DNA from 2 places in the Staphylococcus gallinarum genome. Region 2 is predicted to be linked to the other one. Evidence: riboswitches for the same ligand, from Rfam matches in the RefSeq annotation. Region 2 holds a riboswitch; the other holds the start of a gene.
The links. Region 2 has a riboswitch for lysine ahead of JN168_RS07300 (aspartate kinase). Riboswitches for the same ligand answer to the same signal wherever they lie in the genome.
Positions count from the first base shown of each region.

Region 1: another riboswitch for lysine. It lies ahead of JN168_RS05840 (amino acid permease); the one in region 2 lies ahead of JN168_RS07300 (aspartate kinase).

Region 1 is NZ_CP069082.1:1,252,000-1,262,269, reverse strand. It holds gene tig (trigger factor) at 1-553, opposite strand, end outside; gene JN168_RS05865 (hypothetical protein) at 730-1,653, opposite strand; gene JN168_RS05860 (NUDIX domain-containing protein) at 1,666-2,277, opposite strand; gene rplT (50S ribosomal protein L20) at 2,434-2,790, opposite strand; gene rpmI (50S ribosomal protein L35) at 2,851-3,051, opposite strand; gene infC (translation initiation factor IF-3) at 3,079-3,606, opposite strand; ribosomal protein L20 leader region at 3,630-3,757, opposite strand; gene JN168_RS05840 (amino acid permease) at 3,820-5,307, opposite strand; lysine riboswitch at 5,517-5,688, opposite strand; gene thrS (threonine--tRNA ligase) at 5,751-7,688, opposite strand; gene dnaI (primosomal protein DnaI) at 8,033-8,956, opposite strand; gene JN168_RS05825 (replicative helicase loading/DNA remodeling protein DnaB) at 8,960-10,270, opposite strand, start outside.
Region 2 is NZ_CP069082.1:1,537,430-1,547,699, reverse strand. It holds gene JN168_RS07310 (ABC-F family ATP-binding cassette domain-containing protein) at 1-1,108, shown strand, start outside; gene JN168_RS07305 (aldo/keto reductase) at 1,276-2,106, shown strand; lysine riboswitch at 2,248-2,426, shown strand; gene JN168_RS07300 (aspartate kinase) at 2,514-3,716, shown strand; gene JN168_RS07295 (aspartate-semialdehyde dehydrogenase) at 3,766-4,755, shown strand; gene dapA (4-hydroxy-tetrahydrodipicolinate synthase) at 4,757-5,644, shown strand; gene dapB (4-hydroxy-tetrahydrodipicolinate reductase) at 5,641-6,363, shown strand; gene dapD (2,3,4,5-tetrahydropyridine-2,6-dicarboxylate N-acetyltransferase) at 6,386-7,105, shown strand; gene JN168_RS07275 (amidohydrolase) at 7,357-8,505, shown strand; gene JN168_RS07270 (alanine racemase) at 8,511-9,584, shown strand; gene lysA (diaminopimelate decarboxylase) at 9,587-10,270, shown strand, end outside.

The sequences.
Region 1 (10,270 bases), 290 kb from region 2:
CAGCTTGTCCACCTTCGAATTGTTCACCGTCAACATAACCATCAAAGTCGATGTTTACTGTATCGCCTTCTTCAACAGCACCATCTTCTTTAACGACCATTTCAGCTAAGTGGCCTAATTGGTGATCGATAGACTCTTGAACTTCTTCGTCTGTTAATTCAGAACTTTGTTTTTCGATTTCTAATCCTTTGTAGTCACCTAATTGTACTTCAGGCTCAACTACTACAGTAGCTTCGAAAGTCATGTCTTTACCTTTTTCAATTGAAGTAACATTGATTTCAGGTTGATCAACTGGTTTAATGCCAGTTTCATCAATTGCTTCACCGTAAGCTTCTGGTAATAAGATATCAACTGCATCTTGATATAATGCTTCTACGCCAAAGCGTTGTTCAAAGATTGGACGTGGTACTTTACCTTTACGGAAACCAGGTACATTAATTTGTTTAACTACTTTTTTAAAAGCCTTATCAATTGCATTGTCTACTTTTTCTGCTGGAACTGTAACGGATAATACACCTTCGTTACCTTCCTTTTTTTCCCAAGTTGCTGTCATGTATAAAAACCTCCATGATTATCCTATTTTATTTTTTCAACTCCATTATTATAGCATACGTCAATGTTCTACACAAACACGGAACATACAAAACAATTGGCATGTTGAAATTTTAATTAATTCGATTTTTTAATACTACCATATTTACTTACCCAAATTACACAAACTTAATTAAATTATTCCTGTATATCGATGGATACAAGTAATTTGGTAACTTCGTTTGATTCATCTATTTCCTCTAGCCCCAACATCGATTTGAAATAGTTTACATATGCTTCTATCCAAACTGCTAGTGGTGCAAACTCAAGAATATCAAGTGGGTATAATAAAATCGCATGATTATTCATTAAGTGATGTGCTTCATCTGTTATTTGTGCAGCGTCATCTTCTAAACGATTGAGCACTTCTGGTATAACTTGTATCTTTATGTCTGTATGGTCCAGTCCTGCTAAATCTTTAGGAATCGGTAATAAATCAAACCCGTACTTCTTAATTTGTACTGGCTCACTGTAACTTGCAAAACGTAAATATTCAAGCATAATGCTTATCACATTAGGTGCTAACGGTAACGCTTCTATAAGATTTGCCACCGTTTTTTTATAATTATATTGATTATGATCTATTAAAGTTAACACTGTATTGACCTGTTCTCTCAAAGACAATACGTCAAATTGTTGTAGTTGTTGTGACGCACGTTCATTATGTTGTTCTAGTTGACTGAGAGCATATTCCTTTAAAGGGTACAACTCCATACGTGTTCTATGATCATTGACCTCATCAATAATTTGGTCAATGACTTCGACCACTTCAAAATATTGTCCTAAACCACTTAAACTTTTAATATAATAGACCATTAATTCATCGTACTTTGTTATGCCTTGCTTTAATAAAATGATAGCCTCTTCACGTAATTCTAAATAATGTTTCATTTGATATAGCATGGAACATTTCAATAATGCCAAAGCGTCATCAAGTTCAAATTGTCTTTCATAATCCTCAAACAATTCATACGCATGATCGAAATGACCATTGTGTAAAGATTCTTTGATGTCTCGTGTTAACTTTTTTTGTGATTGCGGAAAAGGGATAATATCAGACATAGCCATACACCTCTACTTTAATGCTTGTAATATTAAAGCACTCCATGTTTCAAAATCATCATAATTGTCAATTTTTGCTTGATCCATCCACTTTATTCTTAAAGTATCGGTCTCTTTTGCCTCAACATCACTACTATTGACATTAATTTTAAACACAACGCCCATATGTACTTCTCCAACTTCATTAGTATCATCATTAATAAAGCCAATGTAGGCTAAGTTTTGAGATTTTTGAGCAGATAATCCAACTTCTTCTTCTAGTTCTCTTTGTGCGTTAACTCTTAACACTTCATTAATTGAGTCTGCACCTTTAACATCATTCATATGGCCACCAACACCAATCGATGATTGTCCGTGTAATCTAGCTTCACCGCCACCTGACAAACGTTCGTAAACTAAAATTTCATCACGCTCATTTTCCAAAATACAATATGAAATGAGTTGTTTATATGTAGGGTCCTCCTCCATATCTCCGCGACGTTTCACTTCATATTTAGTCAAAGTATCAAATATTTCTTGACCTTTCACTGAATTTTTATCCAAGAAACCATTAAATTTATTTTTTTCTTCATTAAATAATGTAGATCTTGGTACTACTGTTATCATTTCATCAAACTTAGACATAATTTACTCCTTTGAATCTGACTTTACAGCCATTTTATCAAATGATAACGCTATATATCAAAATGTTTATTAAACACAACATATATGTACCATCTTTTAAGTATAAATATAAAATAAAGAGATGTACAAAGGTGTACATCTCTTTATTTTGAAATATTATTTTAAAGCTTCTTTAGCTTTAGCTACTAATTCACCGAAAGCTTTTTCATCTGAAATAGCAATTTCAGAAAGCATTTTACGGTTAACATCGATTTCAGCTTTTTTCAAACCATTCATTAATCTTGAATAGCTCATGTCATGTTGACGTGCAGCCGCATTGATACGAGTAATCCATAATTTACGGAAATCACGTTTTCTTTGACGACGGTCACGGAATGAATATTGACCTGATTTCATTACTTGTTGTTTTGCTACTTTATATAATGTGCGTTTTGCACCGAAGTAACCTTTAGCTAATTTAATCGTCTTTTTACGACGAGCTCTTGTTACTGTTCCACCTTTAACTCGTGGCATAATAAATTCCTCCTCTAAATATCTTCGTACTTAATATGTTCTTCTGACTTTTTGCGTCAATTATTTTTTATAAGATAATAATTGTTTTACACGTTTCATGTCTGATTTGTGTACTAATGAAGCTTTACGTAATTTACGTTTTTGCTTAGTAGATTTGTTTGCGAATAAGTGAGATGTGAAAGCTCTTGAACGTTTTAATTTACCTGAACCAGTTCTTTTAACACGTTTAGCTGCTCCACGGTGTGTTTTCATTTTAGGCATGATTCATTTCCTCCTGTAATATCTTTATTATTTTTCGTTTAATGGGCTAAGCGTAATAAACATTTGACGCCCGTCCATTTTTGGTCTTTGTTCAACTGTTGCGATATCTTTACATTCATCTGCAAATTTCTCTAAAACACGTTGACCAATTTCTTTGTGCGTAATCGCACGACCTCTGAAACGAATTGAAACTTTACATTTATCGCCTTTAGATAAAAATTTGCGACCATTTTTCAATTTTGTTTGGAAATCATGTTCCTCAATTGTTGGACTCAAACGAATTTCTTTAAGATTAATTGTTTTTTGTTTCTTCTTCATTTCTTTTTCTTTTTTCTGTTGTTCGAATTTATACTTACCGTAATCCATAATTCTAGCAACAGGTGGTTTAGCGTTTGGAGCCATTAAGACTACATCTAAACCAACACGATCAGCCATTTCAAGGGCTTCGTTTTTCGTTTTAACGCCAATTTGTTCTCCATCTTGGCCAATTAAACGTAATTCTTTTGCGCGAATCTTTTCGTTAACTTGAGTTTGATCTTTTGCTATGGTTGACACCTCCAAGATTTTTACGAAATTATCCCAAGCAAAAAGAGCGAGTACATAACATACCCGCTCTTCTCTACACATGACAATCCATGTATATATAGACCTGCCAACTGCAATTAGCGTCGCTACAGGTGAGAAGCGGGAGCTTCTTCTTGGTTCGTTTCGTATTCAACGTTACCTATCATATCAACATTAATTGGCTAAGTCAACAGTTTTATTAAATTATTTTATTTCATCCATTTTTACATCTTGACGTAAGTCAACTTGTTCTAAAGGAATCTTCTTCGTTTTATAGCGTAATTTATGATAGATAAAGAACACTAAGAATACTGGTATTCCCATATAAGTAATGACAAAGCGATTTAAATCAAAGTCACCTGTTTTGATGAAATCAACGTCTTGACCAATGATAACAATCACACATAATATACCGGCAAAAATAGGTCCAAATGGGAATAGTTTAGCAGTATATTTAAGCTTAGATTTATCATAATTTTGCTTGTTAAATGCCTTTCTAAATCTATAGTGGCTTATCGCAATACCTACCCATGCAATAAAACCGGTCATACCACTAGCTGCAACGATATATTGATAAGCATCTCCACTTACATGTTGTAATAAGAAAATACCGATTACAATTAATGCAGTTACGAATAATGAAATATACGGTACACCGTATTTGTTAGTTTTACCAAAAATTGGAAAGGCTAGTTTATCTTTACTCATTGAATATAACATACGTGTTGATGCATACATTCCAGAATTACCTGCAGATAATACTGAGGTAAGGATGACAGCATTCATAAATGACGCTGCAAATGCTAAACCAGCATTTTTAAAGACTAATGTAAATGGTGATGTAGCTACACTATCATCTCCACCCATTAACGCAGAGCTATCATATGGAATTAACATACCGATAACAAATATCGCTAAGATGTAAAATAATAATATTCTCCAGAATACTTGTTTTATCGCTTTAGGTACTGCACGCTCTGGATTTTCAGATTCACCTGCAGTAATACCAATCAATTCTGTTCCTTGGAATGAGAATCCGGCAACTAAGAATACACCTAATATAGATAATAAGCTTCCACCAATACCATCACCTAAGATTGGTCCATTTCCTTTTGTAAATGTATCAAAGCCAACAAATTCGCCACCCATGATACCTACAATCGTTAACAATCCAATCGCAATAAAGATAATAACTGTTACGACTTTAATCAAAGCAAACCAATATTCACTTTCTCCATAAACTCGAACTGATAAAGCATTTAAACCAAAGATAATTATTAAGAATAAACAACTCCACAACCACGCTGGAATGCCTGCTAAAGGACTCCAATATTGTATAACTTGTGCAGCTATTGTAACATCTGCCGCTACTGTTATTACCCAGTTAAACCAATAGTTCCATCCTAATGCAAATCCTAATGAAGGATCTACAAATCTTGTTGCATATGTACTAAATGAACCAGATACCGGTAAATAAGTAGCCATTTCACCTAGTGATGTCATTAAGAAGAATACCATAGCACCGATTATAGCGTAGGCGAGCAATGCACCTAGAGCTCCAGCGTCATGGATTGCACCACCTGAAGTCATAAATAACCCAGTTCCGATACAACCTCCAATTGCGATCATTGAAATATGACGGTCTTTAAGTCCCCTTTGTATACCATCATTCTGATTATTTTGTTTTGCCATAGAAGCTTCCTTTCTTTGTAAACTTAGAGGTTAACTTTCTATATGTTTTAGCCAGTGTCTTTATAGTTTGTCTCATACTGACAGCTTATGATTATTCACATCAGTAGTCACTATAATTTTGCTCTTTCCCGAAGCATATGCTTTATAGTTTTACGCCTAAAAAAAGGTTGCATACCTAATAGATATGCAACCAATTTAATAATAGCATGTATATAGGTAGCACATCACATATGTGACAGTTCAGTCTCTTTCGATAACTGACCCAACAAACAGTATAAATGGATAAAGTCTGTTTCGGCGATTTTACCTTTCAACATTCGTCATATGCCCCATTCGACATCAAAATGCTTACTTATTAAAAACGCAACCTCTAACTCAAATTTTATGAATTTTATTTATTTCACTAACTTGTAATATACATTATTTTGTAAAGACTTTCAAGACTATCTTTGTTTTTTCAAACGAATCTCATCTACAAGATTCCAAATGAATTCATCTTTTTCAAGTGTTTCTTGATCTTGAGAACCATATTTCCTTACATTTACTTCATTGTTTTCAACTTCTTTATCACCAACAACAAGTTGATAAGGAATTTTTTGCATTTGAGCTTCTCTTATTTTATAGCCCATTTTTTCATTACGATCATCAATGTCTACACGTACGCCTTGTGATTTCAACTCATCTTGAATATGACGTGCATAATCATAATGTAAATCAACATTAACTGGAATAATAGCTACTTGTTTAGGTGCTAACCAAGTAGGATATGCACCCTTAGTTTCTTCAGTCAAGAATGCAACAAATCGTTCCATTGTTGACACTACGCCTCGGTGTATAACTACTGGGCGATGTTGTTCACCATCATTTCCGATATATGTTAAATCGAATTTTTGAGGTAATAAGAAATCGAGTTGTGCAGTAGATAATGTTTCTTCTTTACCCATTGCAGTTTGAACTTGAACGTCTAATTTCGGACCATAGAACGCCGCTTCACCGATTGCTTCTTCATAATCCAATTCTAATTCATCAGCCGCTTCTTTTAACATGCTTTCAGCTTTGTTCCACATATCATCATTATCGAAGTATTTTTCTTTATCTTCAGGATCGCGGTAACTTAATCGGAATGAATAATTTTCAAAACCAAAATCATTATAAACATCAATTATAAGATTAACAACGCGTTTGAATTCTTCTTTAATTTGATCTGGACGTACGAAAATATGCGCATCATTTAAAGTCATACCACGAACACGTTGCAATCCTGATACTGCCCCACTTGCTTCATAACGATGCATTGTACCTAACTCTGCAATACGAATTGGCAACTCACGGTATGAATGTGGTTTATTCGCATAGATCATCATATGATGCGGGCAGTTCATAGGGCGTAGTACCATTTCTTCATTTTCGTCTAATTTCATTGTTGGGAACATATCATCTTGATAGTGATCCCAGTGACCAGATGTTTTATATAAATCAACATTTGCCATAACTGGTGTATACACGTGATCATATCCCATGCTCACCTCTTTATCGACAATATAACGTTCGATTTCACGGCGAATTGTAGCACCGTTAGGCAACCATAAAGGTAGACCCGCACCAACAAGTTGGTTATTAGAGAATAATTCTAACTCCTTACCAATTTTACGGTGATCACGTTCTTTTCTTTCTTCAAGCATTTGTAAATGTGCTTTTAAATCCTTTTTGTCAAAGAACGCAGTACCATAAATACGTTGTAGCATTTTATTATTGCTATCACCACGCCAATATGCACCAGCTGTAGATAATAGTTTAAACTCTTTTATTTTCGCAGTAGTTGGAACATGTACACCTCGACAAAGATCTGTAAATTCACCTTGAGAGTATAATGTTACATTTTCATCTTCAGGTATTGCATCAATCAATTCTTGTTTATAAGGGTCATCACTAAAGAATGCTTTTGCTTCATTTCTAGTTACCACTTTACGTTCTATTGGATAATTTTCATTGACTATTTGTTTCATTGTCTTTTCAATTTTTTCAAAGTCATCAGATGATATACTTTCTTCCATATCGAAGTCATAGTAGAATCCACCCTCAATCACTGGACCTACACCAAAGCAAACATCTCCATACAGACGTTTTAAAGCTTGTGCCATTAAATGTGCTGTCGAATGACGTAACACTTCTAATGCTTCTTCACTACCTGGTGTTACGATTTCAATTTCCCCATCAGTTTCAATTGGACGTGTTAAATCAATCAATTGTCCATTTAATTTACCTGCAACAGCTTTTTTACGTAAACCAGGGCTAATAGATTGTGCTATATCTTCAGTTGTTGTGCCTTTATCAAACACCTTCGAATTGCCATCTGGAAATGTTATATTAATTTGCTCCATAATTACCCTCCTATTTTTCATATGTACTATCATCAATAATGAACTGTCAAACACACTACTAAAAAAACAAAAAGACCCCATCCCAAAAGGGACGAGGTCATCGTGGTACCACCCTAAAATAAGACATCGTCTAACTTAAAGTTAACTTTGCCTACTCTACTTAAGATAACGGTCTTGAGCCGGATGTGATTTAGCACACCATTTACAAAGTAGTAATGAACAAGTATACTTACCAAAATCTCATCTCACTTGGCTCTCTGTAAAGTATTCACTGGTCCATCATGTCTTTGACAATTTCATATTGATTTAGATTTATCTATATTATACAACAATTATTCAATATTTCAATCGTTCCTATAATTTTTTCCTTCAAGATAGTATGGTGTAGCCAATGCTTTAATACGCTCTAATATTCTAGCCGCCTTAGTTTGCTCTGTACCATCACGGGTCACAGAAAGATGATGTTCCAATTCTTTGAAGCTCAGGTTAGATGTGAAGAATGTAGGTAGTTCTTGTACCATACGATAATGTAACAATGGGCCAATCACTTCATCACGTGCCCACGGCGTAATTTCCTCAGCACCGATATCATCTAATATTAAGATATTCGCTTCTCTTACACGTGATAACTTAGTTTCAAATGAACCATCTTTAAATCCACCCTTTAATGTTCGAATGAATTCTGGTAAGTATACGATAGTTGAAGGAATTTTTTTAGTCTTTAACTGATTGGCGATTGCTCCCATTATAAATGACTTGCCTGTACCAAATGGCCCATATAAATAAAGTCCTTTAACACCCGTCTCTTTATTGGTGATTTGTTCACACACTTTATTTACCGCCATAGCTACGTCCAATCTATCACGTTTATCCATATAAATATCTTCTAATTTAGCATTTAAAGTATCGCGTTGCATATGGTGCGAAGTAATTAGATGGGAGTTGAATCGTTCTTCATCATGCTTTATTTTACATGGACATGGCAAATATTTAATTTTTATATGTCCATGTTCAATATATAACTCTGGTACATGCCCCTTTACAAAGTTCGGACATTGTTCAAATGCATGGCCATCATAATGTTTTTGTTGATCTTTATATTCTTGCAAAATATTTAAATCTTCATCAATCATAGCATTAGTTAGATTCTTCTGATTTGACTCTAAAAAAGCTTTTACATCAGGATCATTTATTACATCTTTTTTAATTTTAGCAATGCGCTTTGATAAATCATTAGAGTCGCCCATTATATTACTAAAAGACTTCATAGCTTATTCCTCCTTCCATTGTTGTTTCAAATGTTTAAGAAAGGCTTCTCTATCAGCCTTTAATTTTTCATCTTCTTCTGGTTCATTGTTTGCAGTTGCAGGATGATCATCCTGATCCTTAGCTTCTAATAACCATTTTGGCGTCATTTCTCTTGACGCTAATTGACGTTGTTTATACTTTGGAGCATGATTACGTGGTTCAGATTGTGCCTTATTCACTTTCATCGCTTGTTGATATGCTTGCTCTGCAGTCTTAATTCCTTTTTTCTTCCAATTGGACGCTATTTCTAAAATGTAAGTCTTTGGCAACTTCATATCTTCTTTTAACATAACATATTGAAGTAATACATTAATGACACCGAATGATAGTTTTTCTCGTTCAATTAAATCTTCAATCATAAACTTTTGTTGTGCAGTTGGTTCAGATTCTGACCAAGAAGCTAACATGTCAATCGGACTCGTTTCTTCTAGTTGCTGTAACCATTGTTGTTGTTTACTTTCCGTTGATGCACTTTGTTGAGTTGGTTCACTTTGTTGAGTTGGTGCAGATTTTGAAACTGCGTCACCCTTTTTATTTAATTTAGGTAACTGTTGTTCATGTTCAATTAAATAATAAGTTCGAGCATGCTTTCTTAACTCTTCAAAAGAAAGTTCTTGGGCACTAGTAATCGATTTCAAGATAATGCGTTTCATCGATTCTGGTGTCAAACCATATAAAGTAGCTAACTGTGTGATTAACTGTTTTGCATCTTTATTGATAATCTTTTTACTAATAAAATGTGTCTGCAATAGGTCATATAATGTCTCAAAATCAAACTTTACATCTGAAAGCTCGATGCCATTATAATGTTGGTCGTTCGGAATTTTACTCGTATCCACTTTAACTTGATGATTAGGTACTTTAAATACATCTGTAAATGTTCGCGTGACCTCTTGATAGTGTTGCATTGCTACAGTATGTTCTGCTTCGAAATACTGCTTTAATTGATGGTAACGCTGCTTACTGACTTCACTGTAAAGATAGACTGACAACATTGGATCATTAAAAAATTGTTTAGCAGATGGTGGTTGCACCAATTGATAGACAAATGAAGAAAGTTGTTCATCATGCTTTACAAAGGATTTCATTAGCCCAATACCTTCTAGCAAATCCATTTGTTTTCGAAATTCTAGCAAATTAATCTTTAATTCACTCATAATAATATAATGTGTAGCAATTGTGTCGGCTGACTGCTCAACAAATTGGTTTAAATAATGGTATAAACCAATTGCCTCAGGACCTATAAGTGGTGTAAATAATCTATTTAGTATTTG
Region 2 (10,270 bases):
GGCGCAAAGTTTATTTGGTGAACCAGATGTGTTATTACTAGATGAGCCTACAAACGGCTTAGATATTCCTGCGATTAGCTGGTTAGAAGACTTCTTAATTAATTTTGAAAATACAGTTATCGTTGTTTCGCATGATAGACACTTTTTAAATAATGTATGTACTCATATTGCAGATTTAGATTATGGTAAAATTAAAGTCTACGTTGGTAACTATGATTTTTGGTATCAATCTAGCCAATTAGCTATGAAAATGGCACAAGATCAAAATAAGAAAAAAGAAGAAAAAATCAAAGAACTACAAGATTTCGTAGCACGATTTTCTGCCAATGCATCAAAATCAAAACAAGCTACAAGTCGTAAGAAACAATTAGAAAAAATAGAATTAGAAGATATTCAACCTTCTTCACGTCGTTATCCATTTGTTAACTTCACACCTGAACGTGAAATCGGTAATGATTTATTGTTTGTGGAAAACCTATCTAAAACTGTAGATGGTGTGAAAGTATTAGACAATATTTCATTTACAATGGATCCAAATGACAAAGCGGTATTAATTGGTGATAGTGAAATTGCTAAGACAACTTTACTAAAAATATTAGCTGGAGAAATGGAACCAGACGAAGGTTCTGTTAGATGGGGTGTAACAACATCACGTAGTTACTTACCAAAAGATAATTCTGAATACTTCGAAGGCGTAAATATGAACTTAGTTGATTGGTTGCGTCAATATGCACCTGAAGATGAACAGACTGAAACTTTCTTACGTGGCTTCTTAGGACGTATGTTGTTTAGTGGTGAAGAAGTTAAGAAAAAAGCAGATGTTTTATCTGGTGGAGAAAAAGTACGTTGTATGTTAAGTAAAATGATGCTATCAAGTTCGAATGTATTGTTACTTGATGAACCTACTAACCACTTAGATTTAGAAAGTATCACAGCGGTGAATGATGGATTGAAATCATTTAAAGGTTCAATTATCTTTACATCATATGATTTTGAATTTATAAATACGATTGCAAATCGTGTCATCGATTTAAATCCAGAAGGATCTGTTTCTAAAGAAATTCCATATGAGGAATATTTAAAGGAAACAGGCGTTTTAAATAAATAATTTTAATTAGTAAGTAACGTAGTTATCAGTGCAAATTAATGTATTTGATAACTGCGTTTTTTGTTTGTCTCCCCTTTTAATATTACTTTGTGTAGGCAAATTATTTTAAATAGATAATGTTGAGTTATATAATCAACATTGACAAAGTAAATAGGAGGAATAAGTTTATGAAAAATTTGAATTTGCTTGATGGCCAAGTATTGCCACAAATTGGTTTTGGTACATACAAATTAAATGGATCTGAAGGTGTACATGCTATAGTAAATGCCCTTAATCAAGGTTATAGAGTACTTGATACTGCCTATAATTATGAAAATGAAGGTACAGTTGGACGTGCGATAGAAATAAGTCATGTATCTCGAGATCAAATTATTATCACTTCTAAATTACCAGGACGTTATCAAGACTATGATGCTGCTTTAACAGCAATTCAAGAGTCAATTTATCGTTTGAATGTAGATTACATTGATTTATATTTAATTCATTGGCCTAACCCTAAACAAGGTAAATATGTTGAAGCTTGGAAAGCATTAATCGATGCTCAAAAAGCAGGTTTAATTAAATCTATCGGTGTATGTAACTTTACACAAGAACATATAGAAACACTTGAACGTGAAACAGGTGTCTTACCTGCTGTTAACCAAATCGAACTACATCCTTACTTTAATCAAAAAGAAATGATTCAATTCAACAAAGAAAAAGGTATTGTTACAGAAGCATGGAGTCCACTGGGACGAGCATCAACTGTTATTAATGATGAAAATATTGCTACGATTGCTGAAAAGTACAATAAAACAATTCCGCAAATTATTTTAAGATGGCATGTGCAAAACGGCGTCGTTCCAATTCCAAAATCTACTTCTATTAGCAGACAAATACAAAATAAAGATGTGTTTGATTTCGCATTAACAGATGAAGACCTAGAAAAAATTGATAATTTAACACAACCAGATGGTAGATTAAAAGGACAAGATCCGGATAATTATGAAGAATTCTAATTAGTTAGTTAAATAATACACTATTAAAGTTAAATGGAAATTATATAGTTTAATTTTTCAGTAAATTAGAAAAACTTTGTTGAAAGCAGTTTACATGACATATAACCCTATGTATAATGTGAATCATAAACAAAAATTAAATAGTTTTGATGAGGCGCATCAATCATTAGTAAATTTTAGTAGAACCTGTCTGCTAGCAGCTAATTTTGAAAGGGTGAGATGCCGAAACAGTTATAATAGCAGCTTATAACACGTTGGACTTTATGGTTAAGAGCTAAGAGTCTGTCATTATTTTTAAATAATGGAGTGCATCACTTGTATATATTAATGAACAGGTTCGCAACTCCGGACTTGTTCTTTTTTTATATTACTGTGATTCTCCCCTATCATTGAGGAGGATATAGAAATTGGAAAGAAGTGTTTTAAAATTTGGAGGTTCTTCAGTTAGTGATTTTACTAAAATTAAAAGCATAGCTGAAATGTTAAAAAATAGAGTGGAACAAGGAGAACAATTGATTGTAGTTGTAAGTGCAATGGGTAAAACCACAGATGAGTTAATGGCGAATGTATCATCATTAACTTCTACGCCTAAGGATCAAGAATTAGCGTTGTTACTTACGACGGGTGAACAACAGACTGTTTCTTACCTTTCGATGGTATTGAATGATATCGGTGTTTCGGCAAGAGCGATGACCGGTTATCAAGCAGGTATTAAAACGACCGGACATCATCTGAAGAGTAGAATTGCTGAAATTGACCCTGAAACGTTTAATCAATCGTTTAACCATCACGATGTGTTAGTAGTCGCTGGATTCCAAGGCGTCAATGACGACTTGGAGATAACAACACTTGGTCGTGGAGGTTCAGATACGACTGCAGTAGCTTTAGCAGCTAGCAATCAAACACCGTGTGAAATTTATACGGATGTAGACGGCGTTTATGCAACAGATCCTAGGTTATATAAAGAAGCAAGGCGTTTGGATTATGTTTCATATGAAGAGATGATGGAAATGAGTGCTTTAGGTGCCGGCGTGTTGGAAACAAGAAGTGTTGAACTCGCTAATAATTATAATATTCCACTATATTTAGGAAGAACTTTATCAAATGTGAAAGGAACATGGATTATGCCACAAACTGAGATATTGGAGAAAAAAGCGGTAACAGGCGTTGCTTTAGACACACATATGATGCATGTAACAATCAGTTATCCCCTACCCGATAACAATTTGTTAACAGCATTGTTTAATGAATTAGAAGCGGGATCTGTTAATGTTGATATGATTTCTCAAATTATTAACTTGGAAGGACTACAAATGTCCTTTACTATAAAAGATACAGATGTATTACAAATTACTAATATTTTTGAATCATTGACTGAACAATACAGTGCTTTAGACTTCAAAATTAATGAAGACTATGTCAAAATTTCATTAATTGGTTCAGGTATGCGTGATATGTCAGGTGTCGCTTCAAAAGCATTTCTTACATTAATTGAAAACGATATTCCTTTTTACCAAACTACAACTTCAGAAATTAGTATTTCAAGTGTGATTGATGCAGATAACGGTGATCGCGCGGTACATGCTTTATATAAAGCTTTTGAAATCTGAATTTTCTAAAATTTTTATAAAATTAAATTATAAATGGAGTGTATAAATTATGACAAAATTAGCAGTAGCAGGTGCAACAGGTTTAGTAGGAAGAAACATGTTAGAGACTTTAGATAGAAAAGGCGTTAAATATGATGAATTAGTGTTATTTTCATCAGCTCGATCAGCAGGTCAACAAGTAGAATTCCAAGGTAACACATATACTGTACAAGAATTAACAGAGGAAGCAGCAAATGAACACTACGACTATGTATTAATGAGTGCAGGTGGTAGCACAAGTGAACATTTCTCCCCTATTTTCGAACAAGCAGGAGCAATCGTTATCGATAATTCAAGTCAGTGGAGAATGACGGAAGGTATTGATCTTATCGTTCCAGAAGTTAATGAGCCAGTGTTAGAGCGTAAGATTATTGCAAATCCAAACTGTTCAACGATTCAATCTGTAGTTCCTTTAAAAGTCTTACAAGAAGCGTTTGGTTTAAACCGTGTAGCTTATACCACATATCAAGCTGTTTCTGGTTCAGGTGTTAAGGGTAAACAAGATTTAGCTGAAGGCGCAAATGGTAAAGAACCAGAAGCTTATCCGCACCCTATTTATAATAACGTATTACCACATATTGATGTATTTTTAGAAGACGGTTATACGAAAGAAGAACAAAAAATGATCGATGAAACAAGAAAAATCTTAAAAGATGATGATTTAAAAGTAACGGCGACATGTGTACGTGTTCCTGTACAAGATAGTCACAGTGTTCACATGAGTGTGACATTAAACAAAGATACGTCTGTTGCTGAGATTCAACAATTATTTGAACAGGACGAACGTGTCGTATTAGTCGATAACCCAGAAAAAAATGAATACCCGTTAGCGATTCATTCTACTGGTAAAGATGAAATATTTGTAGGTCGAATCCGAAAAGATGATTCTTTAGATAATACATTCCATGTTTGGTGTACTTCAGACAACTTATTGAAAGGTGCAGCATTGAACGCAGTACAAATTCTTGAGCAAGTAATGAGTCTGAAAGGAGTTAAATAAGATGGCACATATTTTTGAGGGCGTTGGTGTAGCCCTAACCACACCATTCACACATAATGAAGTTGATTACGATGCTTTAAGAAAACATTTAGCATATTTATTAGAAAATGAAGCGAAATCAATCGTTGTAAATGGAACAACTGCAGAAAATCCAACACTAACAGATGAAGAAAAAGAACACGTGTTAGAAGTAGTAGTGAATTATGTTGATGGGCGTGTTCCTGTAATTGCTGGAACTGGGACTAACAATACTCAAAAATCAATCCAAGCATCAGTGAGAGCACGTGAAATTGGTGCAGATGCTATTATGCTTATTACACCTTATTATAATAAAACAAGTCAGCGAGGTTTAATCGAACACTTTACCACAATTGCTGACGCAGTCAAATTACCAGTTGTATTATATAACGTCCCTTCTCGTACGAATATGACAATTGAACCTGAAACAGTAGAAACTTTAAGTGAAAATGAATATATTGTTGCTTTAAAAGATGCCACAAATGATTTTGAGTATTTAGAAGCTTTAAAATCACGTTTAAACTTAGCTAAATTTGCACTCTTTAGTGGTAATGACGATAATATTGTAGAATATTATCAAAGAGGTGGTCACGGTGTTATCTCTGTAGTAGCTAACGTTATACCAAAAACCTTCCAATCGTTATACGACGCTAAACAACAAGGGGAAAATATTGAAGCGCAATTTAAACCAGTTAAAGCTTTACTTGATGCATTGGCAGTTGATGTCAATCCAGTACCGATTAAAGTGTTAACTACAGTGGAAGGTTTTGGAAATTATGAAGTAAGATTACCACTAGTGACGCTACAAGATGATGATAGACAGAAATTAGAAACAGCATATGAACAATTTAAAGCAGGTGAACTAGTGTGAAAATATTATTAATTGGTTACGGCGCGATGAACGAGCGTGTAGCAAGATTAGCTGAAGAAAAAGGACATGAAATCAGTGGTATTATTGTGAGAAATAATGATAAGTCATATCCCTACCCTACTTTTGAAAAAATATCTGACGCAAAAGATGCAAATGTAGCGATTGATTTTTCAAATCCAGAATTATTATTACCACTATTAGATGATGATTTCGAATTACCATTAGTTATAGCAACTACAGGTGAAAAAGAAGAGATTATCGATAAATTGCAATTGTTAAGTAAAAAAATGCCTGTATTCTTTAGTGCAAATATGAGCTATGGTGTACATGCCCTAACTAAAATTTTGGAAGCAGCAGTCCCACTATTAGAAGATTTTGATATTGAATTAACAGAAGCACATCACAATAAAAAGGTAGATGCCCCAAGTGGTACACTTGTAAAATTATATGATGTAATTAAAGAATTAAGAACACAATCAACACCAGTATATGATCGTCATGAAAACAATGAAAAACGAACACAAGAAGAAATTGGTATTCATGCAGTACGTGGTGGTACAATCGTAGGACAACATGATGTATTATTTGCAGGTACAGATGAAACAATTGAAATTACACACCGTGCACAATCAAAAGATATTTTTGCCAATGGTGCAATCGGTGCTGCAGAGAAATTAGTTAACAAAGAAAATGGTTATTACACATTTAACAACTTATAAAATTCAAGGAGCGTATTAAATTATGGTACAACATTTAACGGCAGAAGAAATTATTCAATATATTAGTGACGCAAAGAAAACAACCCCTATTAAAGTTTATGCAAACGGAAACTTTAATGATGTAGCATTCCCAGAAGAATTTAAAGTGTTTGGTTCAGAAGATTCAAAAGTAATTTTCTGTGAAGCGGATGATTGGAAATCATTTTACGAGCAGCATCAAGCTGCATTTACAGAATTAGAAATTGAAATGGATCGTCGTAACTCTGCAATTCCATTGAAAGATTTAACTAATACAAATGCACGTATTGAACCAGGAGCATTTATTAGAGAACAAGCAATTATTGAAGACGGAGCGGTTGTAATGATGGGTGCAACAATCAACATCGGAGCAGTTGTTGGTGAAGGCACAATGGTTGATATGAATGCTACGCTTGGAGGACGAGCAACGACTGGTAAAAACGTACATGTCGGCGCAGGTTCAGTTCTTGCAGGTGTCATCGAACCACCTAGTGCCTCTCCTGTTGTAATTGAAGATAATGTATTAATTGGTGCTAATGCTGTAATTCTCGAAGGCGTACGCGTTGGTGAAGGAGCAGTTGTAGCAGCTGGCGCTATCGTTACTCAAGACGTACCAGCAGGAGCAGTAGTTGCGGGTACACCAGCTAAAGTTATTAAGCAAACGAGTGAAGTTGAAGATTCTAAACGTGAAATCGTATCAGCGTTAAGAAAGTTAAACGACTAATATAATTAAAATATTTACTAATTGAATTGGATGAAAAATAACTGAGATTTACGTTGTTTTTATCCATTATTATCGGAGGATAAAGATACTTTTGGTTAATGACGATGCACTTGTCGAATTTAACTTACAATTTCTTTTCCTCCATTTTTTAAAAATTTATATACATAATGTATTTGCAACCTATAGTTATATTTAAACTACTTAAATATGAGAATTTAATTGATAATAATAAATAAAGGATCTGATCTTAAATGAATGAATTAGAATTCGTTACTAAACATAGAAGACATTTACATCAACATCCAGAATTAAGCCTTCATGAATATGAGACAACGACGTATATAGCTGCATTTTTAGATGAACTGGGAATAACTTACAAACGTCCATTAGAAACTGGCATAATAGCATTTCTTGAGGGAAACAGTGATCGTACAATCGCTTATCGTGCAGATATAGACGCCCTACCAATATTTGAGGAAAATGACGTTGACTATAGAAGTTCAACAGATAATGTTATGCACGCATGTGGCCATGATGGACATACTACAGCGCTAATGCTGTTTGTAAAACGTTGCAAAGCATTAGCTGAAAATGGTGAATTACCACATAATGTCGTATTTATTTTCCAGCCAGCTGAAGAAACAGGTGGTGGTGCGAATCGACTTATCAAGGCGGGTGCATTTGAAGCATATAATATAGAAGCAGTATTTGGAATTCATGTTATGCCTTTTGAAGATGAAGGTAAAGTTGTTATTAGAGATGAAGAAATTACTGCAAGTGCTACGGAGTACAGATTCTTCTTAAATGGATTATCAAGTCATGTAGCAGATAAAGAACAAGGCCATTCTTGTGGAGAAGCTTTGCAACATGTGTTAACTCAAGTTGGTCAAATTCAACAATATCATTTAAATGGTCTGAAACGCAATATTGTACATATGGGACACTTTGAAGCTGGTGAAGCAATCAACACAGTGCCTAGTAATGGATATTTAGAAGGTACAATAAGAACATATGATGTGAACGATTTAGAAATTGTGAAACAACAAATGCAGAAAATCGCAGAAAGTGTTAAATTGTTGTTTGATGTAGATTGTGAGGTTAAATTTGAAGAAGGATATCCCCCTACTTATAATGATCCAACATTAAAGCACAAAGTAACACAGGGTCTAACTAGTGCAAACTTTGAGATTATTGATAAACCTACGCCTTATTTATTTGGTGAAGACTTTAGTTTTTATAGTCAATTTGCACCGAGTTATTTTGTATTTGTCGGTGTACGAGATGAATCTAAAGGTTATATTACAGGTTTGCATACAGCAACATTAAACTTTAACGAATATATGTTGATACGTGTTGCAGATTACTATGAACAGTTATTAAAAACTTACAGTGAGGTGTGACGTAAATGACTGCTACTTGGTCAGTGGAAACAGCAGAATTTAAAAAGAATGCCGCAAATGTTGTTAATAACAATAATATTATGGCTGTTGTAAAAAATAATGCTTATCATTATGGCTTGAACTTTGCGGTAGAACAATTTTTACAAATTGGGATTAACACATTCAGTACGACCTCTTTAAAGGAAGCTGTACGAATTAGAAAGATAGCACCGGAAGCAACCATATTCTTGATGAATGCAGTATATGAGTTTGATGTTTTAAGAGAACATCAAATTCATATGACATTGCCTTCCCTTCAATATTATTATGAACATGTGGAAGATTTATATGATATTCATGTACATTTAGAATTCGAAAATTTATTGCATCGTTCAGGTTTGAAAACAATTGATGAAATAAAGGAAGTCTTGCAGCATCATGAACAGAATGAAAATACATTGAAAATGCATATTTCAGGCTTATGGACACATTTTGGATATGCTGATGAATTTGATGTTCCTGACTATGATATTGAAAAAACAGCATGGCTGAATGTTGTTGAAACGCTATTAAAGGATGGCTATCAATTTGAAATGATACATGCACAAAATAGTGCGAGCTATTATAGAGAAGGTTGTGTGCTTCCAAATCATACACATGCACGTGTTGGTATTGCTTTATATGGTTCAAGACCTTATGGTTCATTAGATGAATCATTGATTAAACAGTCATTAACTGTTAAAGGAAATGTAATTCAAGTTCGCGAAGTACAACAAGGAGATTATTGTGGGTATAGCTTTGCCTACGAAGCGACTGAGAACAATACAAAACTGGCAGTCGTTGATGTGGGATATGGTGATGGCATATTAAAGGCACGTGCGAAACATGAAGCTATGATCAACGGTAAAAGATATCCAATTAGAGCTTTGATGATGAGTCATATGTTTGTAGAAGTGGATTCAGAAGTAAATGCACAAGATGAGGTAATACTATATAATAATGATATGCGCGTAGATGAGTATACATTTAAAGGTGTGGGAGCTAATTCAGAGCAACTCAGCGCAATGAATCATGACTCACTAATAAAGGAGTATAGATAAAGATGGTAGTAGAATACAACAATAACGGCGAATTAACGATGGGTGGTACAAGTCTAAAGACGATTGCACAAAGCTTTGGTACCCCTACTATAGTATATGATGAAGTACAAATTAGAAACCAAATGAGACGCTATCATGAAGCATTTAAGGCAAGTGGTTTAACATATAATATCTCTTATGCTTCAAAGGCGTTTACTTGTATTCAAATGGTTAAACTTGTGCAAGAGGAAGGTTTAGAATTAGATGTAGTATCTGAAGGTGAACTCTATACTGCATTGGAAGCTGGTTTTGATCCACAACATATTCATTTTCATGGTAACAATAAAACAAAGCATGAAATCCAATATGCCTTAGAAAGCAAAGTTGGCTATATTGTTATAGATTCATTAGAAGAAATTGACTTGATTGATCGTTATGCAAGTGAAACAGTCAATGTTGTATTGCGTTTGAATCCTGGTGTTGAAGCACATACACATGAATTTATACAAACAGGTCAAGAAGATAGTAAATTTGGATTGTCGATTAAACATGGTTTAGCTTTAGAAGGTGTCAAAAAAGTGTTTGCATCAAAGCGCTTAAACCTTAAAGGTGTCCACTTCCATGTTGGTTCACAAATCGAAGGCACAGAAGCGATGATTGAAACAGCTAAAATAGTGATTTCTTGGTTGAAAGACAATGATATTAAT